Kordia sp. SMS9: one gene and its partner. The protein of the gene in region 1 interacts with the protein of each later gene in a pairwise test. Links are inferred from orthologs where the notes say so. Each region holds a gene or a part of one and is shown in the gene's direction. Other genes may lie near its edges. The genes, in order: KORDIASMS9_RS15400 and topA.

Region 1 (11,733 bases):
CATTTCAACAACTTTTAAAGGAAGTGTTGGAGTAAATTTTACCGATGCCAATATATTCTTTGACACACCACTTGGTAAAAAATCATCCATACAAATTGCGGCGAGGAAATCAATTAATGACCTGATAGAAACGCCTGCATATAATGCCTATTTTGAGCAAATAGAGCAGGATACAGAAGTTCAAGAGAATCAAGAAAATATTATCAATTCTGACAAAAGCTTTGATTTTTTTGACACTTCTTTTCGTTGGTTATATAACATAGACGATCGTAATGAATTGCGATTGAATGGAATTTTTGTGTCTAATACATTGCGTTTTACCGAAACATTGTCAACGGATACTGTAGAAGATTCCAGAGAAAGTAACTTACAACAAAATAGTTTTGCAGCAGGATTGTATTTTAAAAATAATTGGAGAGATAAATTGTTTACAACGCTTGAAATTTATGAAACAGACTATAAGTTAAAAGCCATCAATGCCAATGTTTTAGATGCGCAACGGTTTTTACAAGAAAATAAAGTTTCAGAAACCAGTGCAAAATTAAAATTGAATTATCTGTATAATGACAACTTTACCATTACTGCGGGATATCATTTTGTAGAAACCGAAGTAACTAATTTAGACGACATTGATATTCCTTTAATTCGTTTGTTAATTTCTGAAGTGTTACGCACGCATGCTTTCTTTACAGGAATTAACTACAGTTCAAATGACAAAAACACACAAATCAGTTTGGGAGGACGTTATAACTATCTTGATAAGTTTCAAAAACACATCATTGAACCTAGATTTAGTTTGAGTCATACGTTTTTGAATGATTTTATCGTTGAGGCACAAGCAGAATTTAAGCACCAAAACACGTCACAAATTATCAACTTTCAAAATGATTTTTTAGGAATTGAAAAAAGACGTTGGCAATTATCGAATGATAACGATATTCCTGTGCTTACCAGCAGGCAAATGTCTGTTGGACTCAATTATCAAAAAAACAATTGGTTGGCAAGTGCAGAAGCATATTTTAAAGAAGTTGACGGAATTACAACACAAAGTCAGGGTTTTCAAAATCAATATGAATTTACAAAAGCAAATGGGCAGTATAGCGTTTATGGAATTGATGTGCTGCTCAGAAAACGACTTGATCGTCTAAATATGTGGCTTAGTTATTCATATATGAACAATGAATATACATTCAATTCATTAGAAGCCAATCCGTTTGTGAGCAATTATGACATAACACATGCAATAACTTCGGGGATTACCTATTCTTACAATTCTTTAAAATTAGGTTTAGGATTAAATTGGAGAACAGGCAAACCTATGACAATGCCTGTTGCTGGTAATGAAACTTCCAATGGAGAAATCAACTATGAGAAAGTAAACTCTTCACGATTGGAAGAGTACCTTCGATTGGACTTTTCAGCTAAATATGCTTACCAATTATCAGAAAAGATGCGATTAGATTTTGCATTTGCCCTCTGGAATGTACTAAACACGAACAACCAAATAGAAAAATATTACCGAATTAATCCTCAAGATACTGTTTCTGATATACGGCGTTTTTCATTAGGTATGACACCTAATTTTTCATGTAGGTTATATTTTAATTAAATTCATTACTATTTACGAGCATTACTCAAGTTCTTTGATGCTCGAATAAGTTCTGCATAATCATTATTAAAGTATTTTGAAACTTTAAGGATTCCATAAATTGCCACACCACAAATAACTACTTTAGTCGCAGGGTGTTTCAATACTTTTTTGTATCAATGAGTGGTTTAGTAGATTTAGGAATCGTATCCAAATCTAGTTTGTCTAAAATTGTCTTTCTTTTTGTTTGCTCTTTACGTACCATTTTTTCGTGTATTTTTGTTTAAATTACATGAGAAAAACTGATACTTTTTTAGCGATAGATAAAAAGCTAAAAATCAATCGAAAATATATTGATTTTAAAGTGTCAAAAGAGTACCGTTTCAGAGTACCAAAAAGCATGGAAATCAACACTTTCTCGGACTCCTTATTTTGTAAATAACTAAAAATAAGACGTTAAAAATTTAACCAACTGTTCGCTGTTCGCAAAAATAATTTATCTTTTTTATTTAAAATATAATATTCTAAATATCGTTCACGCTAAACTTGTCGAAGGGCCAATAGTATTCAAGGAAATACAAGCAACCCAAGACCTAAAAGCAAAGCGTTCAAAGACCTAATTCTATAAATCTTTCAACATCCACACATCGCAAGAATAATGTCCTGTCGCACCTAAGGGTTTGTCCAAATGCTTAAATCCGAAAAGTTCATAAATGTGAATGGCAGCTTTAAATTTTGGGGACGATTCTAAGTAACACTGCGAGTATCCAAATTCTTTTGCTGCTTCCAAACATTTGGCAAACAAGATTTTTCCGTAGCCTTTTCCTCGGGTTTTCGGAAAAAAATACATTTTCTGTAACTCACACACATGCGGAGGATTGTCACGTAACTGCTTTATTCCACCGCCGCCAAGCACTTCTCCATCTTCTTCAATTACATAATAAACTTCGCGTTCGCCTTGATAGGATTCAAACATGACATCCGTTTCGGGATCTTCGTACGCTGTGCCCACTTTTGGCATGTCAAACTCCGGAATCACCAAGCGAATGCAGGCTGCCATTGCTGCATTGTCTTCTGGTTGTATTTTTCTGATGTTCATTTTTTATAATTAAAAATTAAAAAACTCCTACCCCATAACTCATCACTCCTAAACTATCGTAACATCAAACTTCGCCAGCAAACCATGAACTTCCGAACGGGAGAATTTCGCTTTTTTAAGCCGATTCTGTGTCGGATCAATCGTGTAATTACGTGCTGACGTAAAATCTGCTTTTTGCAAATTGGTTTGCTCAAAAATAGCTCCTTTTACATCGCAATCATCAAATGTAGCACTTTCCAAATTCGTCGAAGTAAAGTCTACTTTTTGCAAATTGCTTCCGCTAAATGTGATTTCTTTCAAATTCAATTCCGCAAAGGACGCCAATTCCAAATTGCATTCTTTAAACGTGAGCGACAACATAAAATCTTTGCACACACTAAAATTTACACCTAACAACTTACTATTCACAAAATCGACTACGTTGAACGAGGTGCTTTTCACTTTTGCATTGGTTACATCGCAGGTGTCAAACGTACATTCTAAAAACGTCATTGCTGCCATATCTACATTTTCAAATTTGCAATTGACAAACGTGCAATGGTCGTATTCGCCCTTCGGAAATGTTTGTTGTGTATAATCAATTTGTGTAAAAGTTTGATCTTGATAGAATTCTTGACTCATTTTGTATTCGCTTCAAATAGAAATTGTGTAGTTTTGCGATGCTGTGAAGATACTAAATTTGGTTGTGAATTTCTAGTTGTTTTAGATTGAAATTACAACCTTGTTTATGTTTTTGAAAAGCCATTGCGAACGTTTATAAATTCGTACGAAAGTATTATTTATAAACTTGCAGGAATCTGCTTCTTAATAAGCAGATTACCGCGCTATCGCTCGTAATAACGTATTAAATTTTACAAAATAAAACATGAAAAAACGCATCATCATTCCAATGTTGCTACTGATTATCAGTTGTAACGTACGTGAAAAACCATTATTTGTAAAAGTAGATAACATGAAAGTAGTCTCTTCTACGTTAGAAAATATTGTGTTGACGGCAGATGCTTTCTTCATCAATAAAAATGATATTGGCGGAAGTTTGGAAAGCAAAAACATCGACATATTGATCAACAATGTAAAAGTGGCGCAGATGAGTTCAGAACTGTTTGAAGTGCCTGCGGGTGAAGAATTTACGATTCCACTTAAAGTAGTAATTCCTACCAAAAAAGTATTTGACAACAACGAAAATGGAGTGTTGGGCGGCATTTTAAATAGCATTCTCAACAAAAAAATAAACGTACAATACAAAGGAATTATTACCTATACAAAATTAGGGTTTTCGTATGATTATGAAGTAAATACAACGCAAGAAGTGAAAATTAAAATCTAATGACAAACACGCACAAAACCTATATGAAACGTTGTTTGCAGTTGGCTGCGAATGGTGTATCGGCTGCCATGCCCAACCCTTCCGTGGGCGCTGTAATTGTGCACAATGAAACGATTATTGGCGAAGGATATACAAGTGCATACGGCGGAAATCATGCCGAAGTGAACGCGGTTGCTTCTGTTAAAGACAAATCCTTATTAAAAGAAGCTACTATTTATGTTTCGTTAGAACCGTGCAGTCATTTTGGGAAAACGCCTCCATGTAGCAATTTAATCATCAAGCATCAAATTCCAAAAGTGGTGATTGGCACGATAGATCCGTTTGCAAAAGTGGCAGGAAAAGGTATTGAAAAGCTAAAAGATGCAGGTTGTGAAGTCACTTTGGGTGTATTAAGAGATGAATGCATCGCTTCCAACAAACGATTTTTCACCTTTCATCAGCACAAACGTCCATACATTATTTTGAAATGGGCGCAAACACAAGATGGTTTTATGGATAAAATTCGCCATGAAAACGATCCGGTACAACCCAATTGGATTACCAATACTTATGCGCGTCAGTTGGTTCATAAATGGCGCAGTGAAGAAACGGCAATTTTGGTGGGAACAAATACGGCAATTACAGACAATCCGAAATTAAATACACGCGATTGGTTTGGCAACAATCCTGTGCGAATTGTGTTGGACAGAAGTTTGCGAATTCCTGAAAGTTATGCACTGTTTGATCCATTAGTAAAAACGATTGTATTGACGGAACAAACGAAAGCTTCTACAGAAAATGTGCTTTTTGAAACGATTGATTTCTCTCAAAACCTGGCACAACAAATCTGTAACGTGTTATACAATAACGAGTTACAATCTGTAATTATTGAAGGCGGCAAACAAACGTTGCAAACTTTTATTGATGCCAATTTGTGGGATGAAGCGCGTGTATTTACAGGAAATATTTCTTTCGAAAAAGGAATTGAAGTGCCTATTTTACAAGGAAAGTTACAATCCAACACCACAATTTTAGACAATTCATTAGACATTTACACGAATGATTAAAAATATAATTTTCGATTACGGCGATATCTTTATCAATTTGGACAAACCTGCCACACAGCGCGAGTTGGACAAGTTAGGCATTGACGATTTCACAACCGAAATGATGGAAAAAAATCAAGCGTATGAAAAAGGATTAATTTCAACAGAAGAATTTGTAAATTTTTATCACGCACAATTTCCGGAAACTACCAAAAAAGATTTAATTGATGCGTGGAATGCGATTTTAAAAGACTTTCCAAAACATCGTATGGAGTTCATTCAAAAATTAGCAAAAGACAACAACTATCGCCTTTTTATATTAAGCAACACAAACGATTTGCACATTTCGTGGATTCAAGAAGATTGGGGGATGGAGTTGTATAATGAGTTTAAAAATTGTTTTGAACAATTCTATTTATCGCACGAAATTCATTTTCGAAAACCTAACGTGGACATTTACGAATTTGTGTTGAATGAAAACAATTTAAAACCCGAAGAAACTATTTTTATTGACGATACCAAAGAAAATACAGATGCAGCGGCAACGCTCGGAATTCACGTTTGGAATTTGATCCCTGGCAAAGAAGATATTGTTGATATATTCACACACAAACAATCATTATTTTGATATACCTCATCCTAAGTGTCTGCATTTCGAGTTCGTTATTTGTCATTTTTAAACTGTTTGACAAATTTCAAATCAACACCTTTCAAGCGATTGTTGTCAATTATTTAACGGCTTTTTGTTGCGGATTTTTCTTTTACAGAAACGGAATGACTGTTACCGAAATTACACAACGCCCGTGGATTCTCGGTTCCGTAATTTTAGGGTTTTTATTCATTGCAATTTTTATAGTAATGGCAACCACAGCGCAACGCAACGGACTTTCGGTAGCTTCTGTGGCAAGTAAAATGTCGGTGGTGATTCCTGTCGTTTTTGCAGTGATCGTGTATCAAGAAAAATTGAGTTTGCTAAAAATTTCGGGTATTCTTTTGGCGTTGTTAGCGGTCTATTTAACCACTGTTAAAAACGATGGCAATACCTTTGAACGTAAAAAGTTGCTCTTCCCTATCCTACTCTTTTTAGGCTCTGGCGTTATTGATACTGCGATCAAATATATAGAAACCAAATATTTGGCCGCAGGGGAAGTTCCTATCTTTTCATCGACAGTTTTTGGTTGTGCGTTTATCATTGGAATTGTAGTAGCAATTATTCGTGGAAACTTAAAAATTACAGGTAAAACCATTTTGGGAGGCATTGCACTTGGAATCCCAAATTTCTATTCGATTATATTTTTATTAAAAGCACTCAGACCTGAAAACTTGGGCGATAGTTCAACCGTATTTCCCATAAACAATGTCGCAATTGTGATGTTATCGACTATCTTTGGAATTATCTTATTTAAAGAAAAACTCATCACCAAAAATTGGATCGGCATTGGCATTGCGATTGTTAGTATTGCGATGATTGCGGTTTCGGTGTAAACTTTTTAAAATATCTCAACTTTGGAAATGAAAGACACCTACAAAACCATTGACAAACCTTCGGAAGAAGTGTTGTTTAAAGATCGAAATAGTAAATTTTTCGGCTATGCGTTTCCGGTTTCCAATGAAGACGACATTAAGCAACAGTTGGAAGCGTTGAAGAAAAGTCACCATTCGGCGCGACATTGGTGTTATGCGTGGCAATTGGGAAAAAGTGAACCGTTTCGTTTTCGTGCCAACGACGATGGCGAACCTTCTAACAGTGCTGGCATGCCGATTTATGGACAAATTCAGTCGTTTGAAGTCACCAATATTCTCATTGTCGTGGTTCGTTATTTTGGAGGTACGAAACTAGGTGTCGGCGGATTGATCAATGCATACAGAACTGGCGCGCAACTAGCGCTAGAAGCTTCTGAAATTCTTGAAAAAACCATCAATGTAGAGTATTTGCTTGTGTTTGATTATAAAAACATGAACAAAGTCATGCGTGTCATCAAAGAGCGAAACTTAACTATCATTTCACAAAAATTAGAAATGGATTGCAGAATTACCATTTCGGTGCGTAAAAAAGATGCCCAACAGATTTTTGAGTTATTTGAGAATTTGTATGAAATTTCGATTGAGGAAATTGAATAAAACTCAATTTAGCTTTATTCATATATCATCATCAGCACCAATTAATCGTATTTCATCTTTCAATGGAAACTTTTTAGTTACACGTTCTATAATTAAAGAGCGATTTTGTGCCCAGTTGGGATATGACTTCCAAGCTTCTTTACTTTTAAAAAATGGTTCAAAAGTGCCAATAGTAATGTTAGCATCAATTTTAATCGTTTGCCATTTTTCATTAATTTTTTCTGAATAATCTATTTGTTTGTAACTGATCTTTTGTACTTTCCAACCTTGTTTGTTGTGTGTATAATGGTGCTTGATTCTTTCTAAAAAAACGGCAGAGATAAAAATTATAAATAATAAAATATACATTCCCATGATAAGTCTGTTCTATAAATTCAACTAATAAAAAAAATCACTTCTTTCCTTTCCTATACTTCACAATCGGCTCACTCACACAAACTTCTTGCTCCAATTTCGATTTCCATTCTTGTTGTGTAGACAAGGTATTGCACAACTTTTCATGAAAATACACTTGATACCAGAGTTCTTTGGGAAATGAACTTACATCTTTATAAATCATTTCAGAATGTATCATTAACTTTAAAATAAAATCATCTTGTGGCGCACGATGATTGTTTATAATTTGGCTCAATTGAACAGACGTAATGCCAATGTCTTTTGCAAAAATAGCACGTTTGGAATAAATTGCATCTACATATAATTGTAAAAAATCAGAAAAATAAGTACGCTGCTCGTATACAGGTTGCTTAATGAATTCTTGCATTTTCAACTTTAATTGCAACAACTTGGCACGAATGATTTGGTCTTTAGACAAACCTTTCATACGTTGCAAACGCGCTTCCATCAAGGCAGTTGCTTCTGATTGGTATTCTTGTTCAGACGCATAACGACTGTCAACGCCAAATTCTGGATCTGTATAATTTTTTTCTTTAGTCATGATCAAATCGGTTTATCAAATGTATAATTTCTGGCATTTCAATACTGAGTGTAAGCCCAGTTGACGTCATATTATAACTGTTAATATAATGTTGCGCGATTTCTGTTTTCGGACGCAAAGAAACGCAAGCAAGTTCAGCATATTCTAAGATGGCTATTTTTGCTGCAAATGTGAGCAAGTTTCCTGCAATTTGACCAAATTTCTTCTTTTTCCCACAGTTTTCAACAGAAACAGTAAGCAATCGAATATGCACACGCCATTCACTTGGAATTCGTTCTAAGGAAATCAAACCTAAGATATCATTTGAAGTTACGGTACATAATTTATAGACTTCAAAGTTCTTTTCTTGTTTCCAATTGAAAAAGTAACGCGCTTTAGTTATGGTACGATAATCGTCATGAATGATAGGTGTTATTTGAACACGATGCTTTTTCCCCGTTATTATTTCAGTTATGACCATAAATTTACGAATTTATTTCCGATTTTGGTAATTTTTAACCAAATGTTTACAAATTTGTAAACTTATTTTATGCTAATATTAAATGTAGAATTGTATAGTAAAAGCTAACGAGGTATTTTTTAGTTTTTGAATCACGATTTGAAAAATTTGATAAAATTTAGGATGCATTAAAGTCAATCGTCGATAATTTTTCGATCAAATGCGCAGGACATTTCATAGGTCTTTTAGTCTCCATATTTATGAATGCCAAAACCGCATTCGCTTCTGTAATAATTTCCTTACTTTCGTTCAAAATTATGTAGTCAAATTCGATCTTAACCGACGGCAATTTTTTAAGTGTGGTTTTTACCGTCAACACCTCGTCATAATACGCAGACTTTTTATAATTGATCTGAATAGAAATTACAGGAAGCATGACGCCCATTTCCTCCATCTCTTTATATGAGATTCCTAGTGTGCGCAACCATTCAGTTCTCCCCATTTCCATGAATTGCACATAGTTACCATGATATACAACACCCATTTGATCGGTTTCAGCATAGCGAATTCTTGTTTTTATTTCGTGACTTCTCAAAGTTTTTTATATATTTAGTAATGTTAATGAATTGTAAAGAAATTGTTTCCAAGCATGCGAAAAAAATTTAACAAATTCAATAGCGTTCAAATTTTTTTTTCACTTTTTTTTTCACATATTTGTTCACGCTAAAAATAAAAGGAGAAAACCCCGAATTTTCTTTTTTTTTCCTAACCTAAGAATAACACTTTTAACGACAATAAATGAATGTAACTGCGCAATCAGTATGGGATAACTGTCTGTCTTTCATAAAGGACAACATTCAACCGCAAGCATATAAGACTTGGTTTGAGCCTATAAAGCCTGTAAAGTTAACAAATAAAGCGTTAAGCATTCAAGTTCCCAGTAAGTTTTTTTATGAGTGGCTTGAAGAGCATTATGTGAAGTTATTAAAAGTAGCTTTAGTGAAAGAATTGGGGAATAATGCACGATTAGTGTATATCATTAAAATGGAAAATACCTATGGCAATAAAAAGCCATTCACAGAAAAAATTCCAAGTGCCAATAGAAGCAATGTGAAAGCACAAGAAATTGATGTTCCTATCAAAAATAAAAGTCCTGAACTGAAAAATCCATTCATCATTCCTGGCATCAGAAATGTAAAGATTGAATCTCAGTTAAATCCAAATTATAATTTTGATAATTTCCTAGAAGGAGATTCCAATCGTCTAGCGCGTTCTGCAGGAATGGCAGTTGCCAACAAACCTGGTGGAACTTCTTTTAATCCACTCTTAATTTTTGGTGGTGTTGGTTTAGGAAAAACTCACATTGCGCATGCAATTGGTGTCGAAATCAAAGATAAATATCCAGAAAAAACGGTGTTGTACATTTCTGCAGAGAAATTTACACAACAATATATAGAGTCTGTAAAAAAGAATACACGAAACGATTTTATCCACTTTTATCAGTTGATTGATGTACTAATCATTGATGATGTACAATTCTTCTCTGGGAAATCTGGAACGCAAGATGTATTCTTTCACATTTTCAATCACTTACACCAAAATGGAAAGCAAGTGATTTTAACGTCTGACAAAGCTCCTGTAGACATGCAAGATATTGAGCAACGCTTATTATCTCGTTTTAAATGGGGACTTTCTGCCGAATTGCAAACACCCGATTTTGAAACACGTGTTTCTATCGTAAAAAATAAATTATATCGCGATGGCGTGGAAATGCCAAACGACATTATTGAATATGTTGCCAAAAACATCAAATCGAATGTGCGTGAGTTAGAAGGTGCCATCATTTCATTGATTGCGCAATCTTCTTTCAATAAAAAAGAAGTGACGATTGATTTGGCGAAACAAGTTGTTGAAAAATTCGTCAAGAATACAAAACGTGAAGTTTCTATAGATTATATCCAAAAAGTAGTATCTGACTATTTCCAGATGGATGTTTCTACCTTACAATCAAAAACACGCAAACGTCATATTGTACAAGCGAGACAATTAGCCATGTTTTTTGCAAAAAAATTCACCAAAGCTTCCTTAGCAAGTATTGGTTCTCAAATTGGAAAGCGCGATCACGCGACAGTATTACACGCTTGCAAAACGGTTGATAATTTATCGTCTACAGACAAGCAATTTCGCAAGTACGTAGAAGACTTAACGAAGAAACTTTCGTTGTAAACTCCACCAAATGAAGACTAAAATTTTAATGGTATGCTTAGGGAATATTTGTCGATCTCCTTTAGCGGAAGGAATTTTAGCGTCTAAACTCGATCCTACGAAGTTTGAAGTCGATTCCGCTGGAACCGCAGGATATCATGTTGGCGCACTTCCAGACAAACGCTCAATTGCGATCGCGAAACAATATGGACTAGACATTACCTACCAACGATCGAGAAAGTTCGTTAAAAGCGATTTTCAAACGTTTGATTACATCTTTGCGATGGATCAATCGAACTATGATAACATCCTCGCTTTGGCGGAAATGGAAACAGATCAAGCAAAAATACACATGATTCTCAACCAAATTACACCAAACTCAAATGCTGAAGTTCCCGATCCATATTACGGCGGCGATCAAGGATTTGAGAACGTGTATCGAATGTTAGAAGAAGCTTGCAGCATTTTCGCTGAGAAAATTTCATAAATCATCTACAAACAAAAGTAGTTCCTAATTTTTGTATCTTTCTATAAAAATTACCAACCTACTTTGCCATGAAAAGAAAAATACACCTATTATTAGCATTGGTATTTCCAATATTAATGTGCGCTCAAGGAGTGCTATTAAATCCTTTTGCTAACGGATTCACAAGACCTGTCGATATCAAACATGCCAATGATTCACGATTATTCATCGTAGAACAAGATGGTATTATTAAAATTTTAAATCCTGATGGAACTACAAACGCAACACCTTTTTTAGATATTGATGCACGTGTTCGTTCTACCGGAAATGAACAAGGTTTGCTCGGTTTGGCATTTGATCCAAATTACACTATAAACAACCGTTTTTATGTAAATTACATCAACAATAGCGGCGATACGGTCATTGCACGGTTTACGACTTCTGCCAATCCAAACATTGCTGATGATACCTCTGAAGAAATTTTATTAACGATTTCACAACCATACATCAACCACAACGGCGGTTG
Region 2 (12,081 bases), 3.2 Mb from region 1 along the record:
TTTGTATTCAAATAAGGTACAAAGATAGAATTATTTCAGTCATAGTGACATAATGACATGTTAAATACCAACTTTTATACGCAACCTTTTTAGGATATTTGTATCTTTTCTGTAAATCAATTAATTAACAACTACACCATGAAACTACACCATTTCATTTTAGGTATGGTTTGTTGCTTATTTTTGTCTTGTTCGGACGATGATAAACAGTACGAACTTGTTAACGTAGCAACACCTATTACCATCACTTCCGCAGAATTGCGTGCATCCATTGAAGTACAATCGCCAAAAAGTATGGTGCAATCTGGAAAAATATACGCGTATGAACAGTATATTTTTATAAACGATGTGGACAAAGGTGTTCATATTATTGACAACAGAAATCCACAGCAACCAACACTAGTAAATTTTTTAAAAATTCCATACAATAAAGATGTTTCTGTAAAAGGAAACTATTTATACGCTGATAGCGGAAAAGATTTGGTGGTTTTCGATATCAGTCAAGTAAACAATATTCAGTTTGTAGGACATGTAGAAAACGTGTTGAATGTACAGCAAACCGTAGATTATCCCGAAGGTGTGGATATTTATAATTTGGAAAATTACAATTATGAAGATATCATTATCGGTTGGGATATTGTAGTGGAACAAAGAGAAATACAAGATGACAATATGTATACTATCGATCTTGCGGAAGCGGCTTCCGATGGTGGTGGTAATACAGGTTCGGGCGGATCGTTGGCGCGTTTCAAAATTGTAGATAATTATTTATATGCAGTTGATATCAATCAAATAAATGTATTTGATATTCAAAATTTAGAAGCACCAGTAAAAGTAAATGAAGAATATGTAACCTGGGAATCTGAAACAATTTTTTATCAAGACAACAAACTATTCATTGGATCGCGCACAGGAATGTATATTTATGACATTACCAATCCGAGTTCGCCAACGTTCATTTCCAGTTACGATCACATGAAATTCTGTGATCCTGTTGTGGTTGATGGCAACTATGCGTATGTAACGTTGCGCGCAGGTTCTAGCTGTATGAATGGAGATTTTCAAACCTTGGAAAGTCGCTTAGAAATCATAGACATTTCAGACATTTACAATCCGCAATTGGTAGAAACCTATTTTATGGACGAACCGTACGGATTGGGAATTAAAGGAGAAAAACTATTTATCTGCGATGGCGCTTCTGGCTTGAAAGTGTACAACAAACAAGATATTTCAAATTTACAACTCACGCAAAATTTCAACACAAACGAAGCGTACGACGTCATTCCGATGCAAGACAAATTACTACTCATCGGCGGAAACACACTCACACAATACAATTATACGGCAACAGGCATTGAGGTCATTAGCGAATTTACCATTCAATAATTACAAACACTACGACAACTTTATAAAACAAAAGGTCTATTTTGAAAAAAAATAAGCCTTTTTTCATATTCTCGGGAACTCTTTTAAAAATAATGGCGTCTATGTATGTAGAAACCAATTAAAAAGTTACCAATGAAAAAAATACTTCTAAGTTTTATTATAGTTTGTGTAGTTTCTTGTGCATCTGATGATGGAAATGAAATTGTGATCGATGAACCTGCTCTTGAGGATTTACGTGCAGAAAGCATCGAAATGTTAGCAGGAACCGATGGGAGAGTGTGGCAAATCATTCAAGCATCCTTGCAAAATCAACAAAACAATATTGATATTTCTTCTAATTTTAATGTGGTAGATGACGAATTTATCTTTACGGACGCTTCCATTGAGTGGCGACAAGCGCACGCAATCAAATACATTGCTGCCAATGCTGATGAAGCAAAGCAAGATTATTATGTAGCTCCCGAAAACTATTCATACAGTTTTGAACCAGAAAGTGCTACGCGATTTTCGTCAAACGCAGCAATGCAATACGAAATTATACACAACGATTCCATCAGTGCAAATTTTGACGTGTCTAACGGAGTGGAATTGCAGCTTTTGTTAGTTCCAAAAACAGTACAAGATTATGCTTCTGTGGAAAATACGGCGCTTCAATTTACGCAAGCATTCACAGTAAATACCATCCTAAACAGAATTGGAAAAACAGGCATGGAAAGTGCTCAAAGTCAAAATAGTATCTACATTGTTACACAAGAAGACTTATTATTACAAAAACTCATACAAGTAAATATGACCACAATGGCTCAAAACGAAGTTACGTTTTTAGAAGATCGTTTTGCGGATAAAAGAATACATATTGTAGGAAATCGTTTGTCCATAGCAAGTGCTTTAACAGTGGATGATTACAGTGTAAATGGACTTCAATATTTAGGGAATGGTGTCGAAAACACATTGCTAGAAGGTTGGGAAAATTTCGGATCGGCAACACAAGGAGATGATATTTACATTGTAGGCGGACGTCTTCATGGAGATCGTTCCTTGATTTACAGATATAATTTGCAGACGCAAACGTATTCAGAATTTGCCAATCTTCCAGAAGATCGCTTTGGAGCCGATGCTGTTGTTGTAGGAGATAATTTGTACGTTTTTGGAGGAAAGACCATCATTCCATACTTTACAGCGCCAGAGCAAACAACGATCTATATTGTTCCTTTGAGCAATCCGAGTGCTGTGCAAACCCTGCAAATGACGCAAAGTGCTGCAATTACGTATGTAAGAGCATATCAAAACTTAATCTACATTGCATCCGTAGCAGAAACGAGTACAGGATTGCGCAATACAATTAGTGTGTTCAATACATTGGACAATACGTATCAAGACTTGTCACACGATTTGGATACTACAAATCCGCAAAATGCTATTCAAGGCATGTGTTTGCTAGGAAATAAAATATATGTGTTGTATGGTGAAAACGCGTTCCCTTCACAAGATTGGAAAGTTTACGAGGCAACGTTAGATTAAAAAAACATTTTTTTGGAAACCTTTTCTAAAATAGACACGTCTATACAAATAGAAACATTAACAAAACCATATATGAAAAAGCAATTTATAAAAATAGTACTCGTCCTTTTTGTGGGAATCTTTACATTTTCATGTTCTGATTTAGATGACAACGAAGAAGTAGGTACAGTATCTTTAGAAAACATCATTCAAAAAGAATCGGAATTGTTTGACTTGATTGAACGCGTTGCCGAAACAGATGATGAAGATGAAATTACCTGTATCAAATTTATTTATTCGTTTACAATGTTAGAATTTGATGCGGATTTAATGGTGGTGAATCAATATACGGTTTCTAGCGATCCAGATTTTAGTGCGATTCTTGAAAACATTCCCGACGGCAACAGTATCGGAATCAATTTTCCCATTCAAAGTATTTTAGAAAGTGGCGAAGAATTTCTCATTCAAAACAAAGACGAGCTGAAACAAGCGATTGACGATTGTATAGAAGCACAGCAAGAAGAAATTATAGGAGAATGTAATTTAATATTTCAAGAATGTGTGTGGATTGTAAGTCACGATGACGAAACCGAAGACATTTATGAAAACGCGGTTTTTGATGTGGCTGACAACGGAACGTTTCAATTTTACAACAATGGTGAATTGCATGAAGGCACTTGGATTTTCTACTTCATTGAAGACGAATTGCATGTAAATATCACATTTGAGGAAGAAGGAATCACCGCAGACGACTGGAATTTTGACTGGAAAGTAGTTAGCTTTACGGATGAAGTAATGCAATTTGAAAATAATGGGGTGAGTTTTACGCTTACCAAAGAATGCGATGACAACTATTGCACACAGCTCATATTTGAGGAATGTGAAACCACAGTCGGTGCTGAAATTTCAGAATTTGTTTTTGAAAATTACATACCTTGCATTTTACAAATTGAAGATTTAGCAACACTCACAGATGATGACAGCATCGCCTTTTATGAAACACAACAAGATGCTGATGCAGAAACCAATCCGCTTTCGCAAACCTCGTATCAAAATATTCAGCAAGAGCAAACGATGTATGTACGTGTGAATTATGGCATAAGTGGCGAATTTTTCATCATTCCGATTATTATTATATCGACAGCTTGTTAAAAACCATTCAAATACAAAACAACCAAATAGGGCAAACGTTTTTGGAAAACACAAACGCAGCAACATATAACATCAAAGCATTGATCAAAGGCGATGAGTTGGCACAAAAAGCGGTCTACGATGCCTTTGCACCCAAAATGTTAGCGGCGTGTCAAAACTTTATTTCTGACAAAACGATGGCGGAAGAAGCGATGAATAATGGTTTTGTAAAAGTATTTTTCAACATAAAAAAATATAAAAACGAAGGAAGTTTTGAAGGTTGGATTCGTAAAATCATGATCCGAGAAAGTTTGTCGTTTCTGCGGAAGAAAAAATTCCTCATCGCTTCGCAAAGTGACGTCATTCTGGAACGACAAAAAACCTATCAAAAACCAGTTGATGAAGTTTCGGAAATTCAGCGACTTGTGGATGAGCTTCCGCTGGAATTCAAATTGGTATTCAATCTCTATGCGGTGGAAGGCTATGCGCACAAAGAAATTTCCGAACTCTTAAAAATACCAGCTGCAACGTCCAAAACACGCTTGTTTAGAGCACGAACACTATTAAAAGAACAATTGCAAACCCTAAAAAAAGCGAATGGAAGATTTTGATTACATAGATGCACTTGCTAAAAAAGCACTTTCAGATCGCACTGTGGAACCTTCTGCAGAAGGCTGGACTGTGGTGCAGCAACAAATGAAGCGCAAAAAACGCAAACGATTCTTTATATATATAGTGTTGTTCGCGCTGCTTTGCTCGTTGGGGATTTTTGTAGGCATAAATTCAGGAACAGCCGAAGATGCTTCGATATCTAACCAAACCACAAAAACAGAACACATAAAACCAACTACTACTACTACTAATAATAATAACGAACGAAACACAATCTCAAATTCAGATTCAACTTCTATCGTGAATGATGCCAGTCAAGCTGGAACAAACACTGCTGCGGTTGCAACAGAAGAAAAAAACCAGCATCCAACTACCAACAACGTACATGGAGAGAAAAATGGATTAGCGCAAACGCAGACAAAACATCATTCACGATTTGTTGAAAAAGATAGAAATTCGACTGCAACTACAATAAATGCTTCTAGCTTCACCTACAGTGAATCGCAACTTGACAAAGAGGCAACGTCTTCTTTTTTAAATAAAGATGGCGGATTAGACTCTTTAAACGCCGCAGGAATCCAATTATACAATTGGGAGTTGATACAATCAGACATGCTTACAAAGAAGCGTAAAACAAAAAACAACTCTAAAAAGCCTCAAAAAATCTACGAACAATTAGATGTCATGGTGGGTTTCAATGGTTTTACACGTCCAAATGATTACAATTTTACAGGTTCGTATGTAGTGGAGTTATCATATACAGATGAAAAAAAGTTGAAAAACGACTATTTCTTCAAATATGGAGCGTCATTGCAATTTCGAAATCTGCGTTTTAAAAAAGATTCCATCAGTTTTAACAAAGGCGAACTCAGTATCAACATACATTCAGCTATTGAAAAGCGTTTTGGGAACTTTGGTATAGAAGCTGGTCCGTACTTAGGATATGAATTGCATTCGCCAAATAATGAATTTTTCAATAACAATACGAGCAACTTCTTTGAGGAAAAAATAAATTATGGACTCTTTTCTATCTTTCATTACAAAAAAGTTGGATTGGTATTTAAGTATGAATTTTCACCATATATAAACTATCTCGGAACTAAGGAATTTGGCGCATTTACCATTGGTGTCAAATATGATTTTTAACTTGGGTAAAAACAAAATATTACAGCGCTTAAAAAAGTGTATTCACAAAAAAATGTGTCCGTTTTTAAAAATCTAACTACTTTTGTATTCTGAAAAAATAATATATGGCAAAGAATCTGGTAATTGTTGAGTCACCTGCAAAGGCGAAAACAATTGAAAAATTTCTTGGAAAAGATTACAAAGTAGAATCTAGTTTTGGACACATTGCAGATCTACCTTCCAAAGAATTGGGCGTAAATGTTGAGGGCGATTTTGAACCTGAATATATTGTCTCTGATGATAAAAAATCAGTAGTAAAAAAATTAAAAGACTTAGCTAAGAAAGCAGAAATTGTTTGGCTTGCTAGTGATGAAGATCGGGAAGGAGAAGCCATTGCGTGGCATTTGGCAGAAACGTTAAAGTTAGATCCAGAACGCACGAAACGCATCGTTTTTCATGAAATTACGAAAACAGCCATCCAAAAAGCAATTCAAAATCCAAGAGATATTGACTACAACTTAGTCAACGCGCAACAAGCACGAAGAATCTTAGACAGATTGGTGGGTTACGAACTTTCACCTGTATTATGGCGAAAAGTAAAAGGCGGATTGTCTGCCGGACGTGTGCAATCGGTTTCAGTTCGTTTAATTGTAGAGCGCGAACGTAGCATTCAAGACTTCAAACCAAAAGCATCTTTTAAAATTGCCGCTGAATTTACCAACTCGAAAGGGAAAAAATTCAAAGCCAGACTTAATAAAACATTTTCAACGCATCAAGCTGCTAAAGATTTCTTGGCGAAAAATGTAGGTGCCGATTTTAAAATTGCAAACTTAGAAACCAAGCCCGCAAAAAAATCACCAGCAGCGCCATTTACTACATCAACACTACAACAAGAAGCATCGCGAAAGCTCTATTTCTCGGTAAGTAAAACAATGACCTTGGCGCAACGCTTATATGAAGCTGGTCTAATTACCTATATGAGAACAGACAGCGTGAATCTTTCCAACGATGCTAAAAATGCAGCACAAGAGGAAATCATACGTTCATACGGAGAAGAATACAGTCACCCAAGAAACTACAAAAGCAAAGCAAAAGGTGCACAGGAAGCGCATGAGGCAATTCGTCCGACAAACATGGAAAACCATTCGGTTGATGCAGAATACGATCAAGTGCGTTTGTACGAATTAATTTGGAAACGTACCGTTGCGTCGCAAATGAGTGATGCAAAACTAGAACGTACCAACGCAAAAATAGAAGCCAATACGCATGACGAACGCTTCACGGCAAACGGAGAAGTGTTGAAGTTTGAAGGTTTCTTAAAAGTATATTTAGAAGGAAAAGACGACGACGATGAAGAGCAAGATGGCATGTTGCCAGCATTATTTATAGGTGAATCACTAACGAACGAATTCATCAGCGCCACACAACGCTACACCAAAGCACCATACCGATTTACAGAAGCATCTTTGGTAAAACAATTAGAAGAATTAGGTATTGGACGACCATCTACATACGCGCCAACCATTTCTACCATTCAAAATAGAGGATATGTAGAAAAAGGAACCGTGGAAGGTGTTGAACGGAAATACGAACAACTCACGTTGCAAGGTGATAAAATCATCGAAAAAGAACTCACGGAAAAAGTAGGTTCAGACAAAGGGAAACTCGTGCCAACAGACATTGGAATGATTGTAAATGATTTCTTGGTAAAAAATTTCGCTTCTATCTTAGATTATAACTTTACCGCAAAAGTAGAGCAAGATTTTGACGACATCGCTTCTGGAAACGAAAAGTGGAAAGACATGATGAAGGATTTCTACAAAGATTTTCATCCAAAAGTAGAAGATGTTAAAGAAAATGCCGAACGCGAATCAGGCGAACGTATCTTAGGAACCGATCCAGACACGGGCAAACAAGTAAGTGTGCGACTCGGAAAATTTGGACCGATGGTGCAAATTGGAACGGTTGACGATGAAGAAAAGCCAAAATTTGCCAGTCTCAGTCCCGATCAGCAACTAAATACAATCACCTACGAAGAAGCCATGGATTTATTCCAATTGCCAAAAACGTTGGGCGAATACAAAGGCGAAACGGTTGAGGTAAACAACGGTCGTTATGGTCCGTATGTGAAATTTGGTAAAAAATTCATTTCGTTAGATAAAGGAGAAGATCCACTCAGTGTGGAAATGGACAGAGCGATGGAATTGATCGTTGCGCGTGAAAAAGCAGATGCGCCTATTGCAAATTACGAAGGTCATGATGTGACCAAAGGTGTAGGACGCTTTGGACCTTTCCTCAAATGGAATGGCATCTTTATCAATGTGAATAAAAAATACGATTTCGACAATCTTTCACAAGCTGATATTGAAGAATTGATAGAAGATAAAAAGCAAAAAGAGCGCGATAAAATCATCCATAACTGGGAAGAAGAAGGCATTCGTGTGGAAAAAGCGCGTTGGGGACGAAGTAACATCCTCAAAGGAAAAACAAAAATAGAACTTCCAAAAACGGTGGATGCTACCAAATTGACGTTAGAAGAAGTTCAAAAAATAATAGAGGACAAAGCACCAAAGAAAAAAACCAAAGCAAAAGCAAAGGCAAAACCGAAAAGCAAAGCAAAAGCTAAAAAATAATGGAGTTCGAATTCTTATCGCCAGTCAATGATTTGTTGATGGCTCATAATGAACTATTGCCCAAACAAGCACTGGGAAACCATATAGACATTCACACGTCCAAACATGGAATCCCTGAATCGGTGGCGGAAGCAAAATTTATCATCATTGCCGTCTTAGAAAATCGAAGCGACATCAATTACTTAGGTGAAAACTTAGATTTGCTAGAAATTCGAAAAGCACTGTACAGTTTATATCCAGGCAACTGGAATCACAAAATAGTAGATTTAGGCAATCTTCAAAAAGGAGCATCGGTGGATGATACATATGCAGCGTTGAAAACCATCATGGAGCCCTTGCTCAAAAAAAACAGCATTCCTATTATATTAGGGGGAAGTCAAGATTTAATGTACGCCATGTATCGAGCGTATGACAATTTGGAGCAAACGGTCAACATTGTCAATGTAGACAGTAAATTTGATTTTGGTGCGATTACAGAATCGGTCAGTAATCATTCCTACATGGGAAAAATAATTACCGAAGCACCACACAACCTATTTAATTACAGTAACATTGGGTATCAAACCTATTTCAATGCACAAGAAGAAATAGACTTAATGCAAAAACTCTTTTTTGATGCGTATCGTTTAGGGCAAGTGTCAAACGACATAAGCATTGTAGAACCTATTACGCGTGATGCCGATATTGTCGGAATAGATTTATCTGCGGTAAAAGCTTCTGAAATGAGCGGAAACCAAAGTACATCACCTAATGGTTTGGATGGAAAAGAAATCTGTGCTATTAGTCGTTACGCAGGAATTAGTGATAAAGTATCTTCTTTTGGTATCTTTGAATATAAAAACTCAAAAGACGAAGAAATTACAGCGATGTTAGCGGCACAAATGATTTGGTACTTCATTGAAGGAGTCAATTATCGTGTTAAAGATTATCCTTTTACCTCAAAAGATCAGTATTTAAAGTATATTGTGCCCAATGATACAGAAGAAATGATTTTTTACAAAAGCAATAAAACAGAAAGATGGTGGATAGAAATACCATTTATTTCAAGTTTGAATAATAAATTAAAAAGACATACGTTATTACCTTGCACACACCAAGATTATTTGAATGCTTGCAATCAAATTGTCCCTGAAAGATGGTGGATGGCGTATAAAAAGAGTATAAATTAAATAAGCGTGTTAAGAAAACCTTAAAATTATATTGAGAAAAAGCAATTTAAAACCATTAGTTTTTAGAATAAAAAATTGTTTTTTTAAAAATAAATAGATAGGTTTACGCCCTTAAAATCTATAAAAAACGTATTAACCTCAATAATTCCGTATGAAAAAGATTGTTGTATTAACAGCCGTTTTAGCATTTCTTTATAGCTGTGGTTCTAAAGACAGAGGTGAGCTAGTTGGTGTCAAAGGTAAAAAATGGCATCCTGAAAAACCGTATGGTATGACGCTAGTTCCGGGTGGTTCCTTTATCATGGGTAAGTCAGATGATGACATTGCTCAGACTAAAAACGCACCTACTAAAACTGTAACAGTTCCATCATTCTATATGGATGAAACTGAAATTACAAATAGTGAATATAGAGAATTTGTATACTGGGTTCGTGACTCTGTCATCAGAACGAAACTGGCAATCTTAGCGGATGAAGAAGATAAAACTGATCCGAACGAAGATGGAATTGCAAAATATGCATTCAAAGATGCGGATACTACTGACCAAACTGCTTGGCAAAAATATTATAATGATAATTATGCCGGAATGGGACCAACTGGGTATGAAGGCAGACGTTTAAATCAAGATGTGGATTTAATTTGGGATTTCTCTGAAATTCCAGATGAGTTTTATGCTGAGGTAATGGACTCTATTTATATTCCTGAAGAACAAGCGTATAACGGACAACGTACTATAGATTGGACTAAAGTAAGATTTCAATACACTTGGATGGACATTCAAAGTGCTGCCAAGAACAAAGGAATGGATCGTACTAAATTCATCAAAAGAGAAAACTTAGAAATCTATCCTGATACTACTGTTTGGATTAGAGACTTCGAATACTCATACAACGAACCAATGCACAATGACTATTTTTGGCATGATGCTTACAATGACTATCCAGTTGTAGGTGTAACATGGAAACAAGCAAAAGCATTTTGTGAGTGGAGAACGTTGAAGAAAAATATCTACAGAAAAGAAAGAAAGCGTCACATGATCAACAAATTCAGATTACCATCTGAAGCAGAGTGGGAATACGCAGCTAGAGGCGGACTTGAAGGAGCAACATATCCTTGGGGTGGACCTTATACAATGAACGATAGAGGTTGTTTCTTAGCCAACTTCAAACCTTTACGTGGAAACTATGCGGCAGATCAAGCGTTATATACCGTAGAAGCTGATGCATTTGAACCAAACGACTTTAACTTGTACAATATGGCAGGAAACGTAGCTGAGTGGACAGCATCGTCTTACGATCCGAGTTCTTATGAGTACATGTCTACAATGAGTCCAAACGTAAATGACACTTTAAACAAACGAAAAGTAATTCGTGGAGGTTCTTGGAAAGATGTTGAATATTTCTTGCAAGTAAGTACAAGGGATTTTGAATACAAAGATTCAGCAAGAAGCTACATTGGTTTCAGAACGGTACAAAGTTACATGGGAACAGATGTTATCGGAACAGTAAAAAATTAATAAATCGTAATACCTTAAATACCACGGTTAACCCAACAACACTTAAATTTATTAACTAAACACTAAACTAAAAATTAGATTATTATGGCAAAGAATGGCAAGATCACGCTAACGAACATGGTATATGGACTGGGAGCGGCAATTGTAATTGTAGGAGCATTATTTAAAATTCAGCACTGGCCTTACGGAAGTGAAATTTTAACTATAGGTATGATTGTAGAAGCACTCGTATTTACATATTCAGCATTTGAGAGACAATCTGACGAGTTGGATTGGTCACTAGTATATCCTGAATTATCAGGAGGATCAGCTAAAGCGAAAGCTAAAAAAGAAGAAGAAGCAACGGATGCAGAAGGATTATTATCTAAAAAATTAGATGGCTTATTAAAAGATGCTAGAATTGACGGCGAATTAATGAGTAGCTTAGGAGACAGCATTCGCAACTTTGAAGGAGCTGCAAAAAGTATCTCTCCAACAGTAGACGCAATTGCATCTACAAAGAAATACAGTGAAGAAATGTCATTAGCGGCAGCACAAATGGAATCTTTGAATAGCCTTTACAAAGTTCAAATGGAAAGTGCTAACCGTCAAGCAACCATCAACGAAGAAGCTGCAGAAAATGCTGCGAAGTTGAAAGACCAAATGCAATCATTAGCATCTAACCTATCATCATTAAACGGTGTATACGGAGGAATGTTATCTGCAATGAACAAGAACTAATTAGTTACTTATAATTTAATTCAACAAAATTTAACAAAAAAACTAATTAGAAATGGCAGGAGGAAAAGTATCTGCAAGGCAGAAAATGATTAACTTGATGTACTTGGTATTTATCGCAATGATGGCGATGCAAATGTCAAAAGAAGTACTCTCGGCTTTCGGATTAATGGAAGCAAAGTTTGCTGACTCAAATACAGCTACAACTGATAGGAACGATAAATTATTAAAAGAGCTTAAAGTAAAAGCTGACGAGAATCCGAAAGAATTCAAAGCGCCAGCAGCAAGAGCT

The links.
Region 2: the proteins of KORDIASMS9_RS15400 (region 1) and topA interact in binary tests that used the Escherichia coli proteins (3 or more experiments, as listed by UniProt). The link is inferred for Kordia sp. SMS9 from one-to-one orthologs.

What each region holds. Positions count from the first base shown.
Region 1 is NZ_CP031153.1:3,641,747-3,653,479, reverse strand. Bases 5,571-8,355 are described here. They hold KORDIASMS9_RS15400 (YigZ family protein), read left to right. Parts: upstream 5,571-6,551; coding sequence 6,552-7,160; downstream 7,161-8,355. Other genes in these bases: KORDIASMS9_RS15385 (N-acetyltransferase), read right to left, coding at 8,090-8,355; KORDIASMS9_RS15390 (hypothetical protein), read right to left, coding at 7,552-8,097; KORDIASMS9_RS15395 (hypothetical protein), read right to left, coding at 7,179-7,514; KORDIASMS9_RS15405 (DMT family transporter), read left to right, coding at 5,664-6,524; KORDIASMS9_RS15410 (HAD family phosphatase), read left to right, coding at 5,571-5,667. In the rest of the region: KORDIASMS9_RS15440 (TonB-dependent receptor plug domain-containing protein), read left to right, coding at 1-1,609; KORDIASMS9_RS15430 (GNAT family N-acetyltransferase), read right to left, coding at 2,211-2,687; KORDIASMS9_RS15425 (pentapeptide repeat-containing protein), read right to left, coding at 2,736-3,308; KORDIASMS9_RS15420 (hypothetical protein), read left to right, coding at 3,553-4,014; bifunctional diaminohydroxyphosphoribosylaminopyrimidine deaminase/5-amino-6-(5-phosphoribosylamino)uracil reductase RibD, read left to right, coding at 4,014-5,060; more of KORDIASMS9_RS15410, read left to right, coding at 5,053-5,570; more of KORDIASMS9_RS15385, read right to left, coding at 8,356-8,557; KORDIASMS9_RS15380 (thioesterase family protein), read right to left, coding at 8,715-9,131; chromosomal replication initiator protein DnaA, read left to right, coding at 9,335-10,762; KORDIASMS9_RS15370 (low molecular weight protein-tyrosine-phosphatase), read left to right, coding at 10,773-11,228; KORDIASMS9_RS15365 (PQQ-dependent sugar dehydrogenase), read left to right, coding at 11,297-11,733.
Region 2 is NZ_CP031153.1:459,578-471,658, reverse strand. Bases 5,501-8,633 are described here. They hold topA (type I DNA topoisomerase), read left to right. Parts: upstream 5,501-5,879; coding sequence 5,880-8,387; downstream 8,388-8,633. Other genes in these bases: KORDIASMS9_RS02115 (formimidoylglutamase), read left to right, coding at 8,387-8,633; KORDIASMS9_RS02125 (hypothetical protein), read left to right, coding at 5,501-5,775. In the rest of the region: KORDIASMS9_RS02145 (LVIVD repeat-containing protein), read left to right, coding at 139-1,386; KORDIASMS9_RS02140 (hypothetical protein), read left to right, coding at 1,519-2,907; KORDIASMS9_RS02135 (hypothetical protein), read left to right, coding at 2,980-4,038; KORDIASMS9_RS02130 (RNA polymerase sigma factor), read left to right, coding at 4,032-4,628; more of KORDIASMS9_RS02125, read left to right, coding at 4,615-5,500; more of KORDIASMS9_RS02115, read left to right, coding at 8,634-9,556; gliding motility lipoprotein GldK, read left to right, coding at 9,708-11,072; gliding motility protein GldL, read left to right, coding at 11,157-11,792; gliding motility protein GldM, read left to right, coding at 11,845-12,081. UniProt on the Escherichia coli protein: Releases the supercoiling and torsional tension of DNA, which is introduced during the DNA replication and transcription, by transiently cleaving and rejoining one strand of the DNA duplex.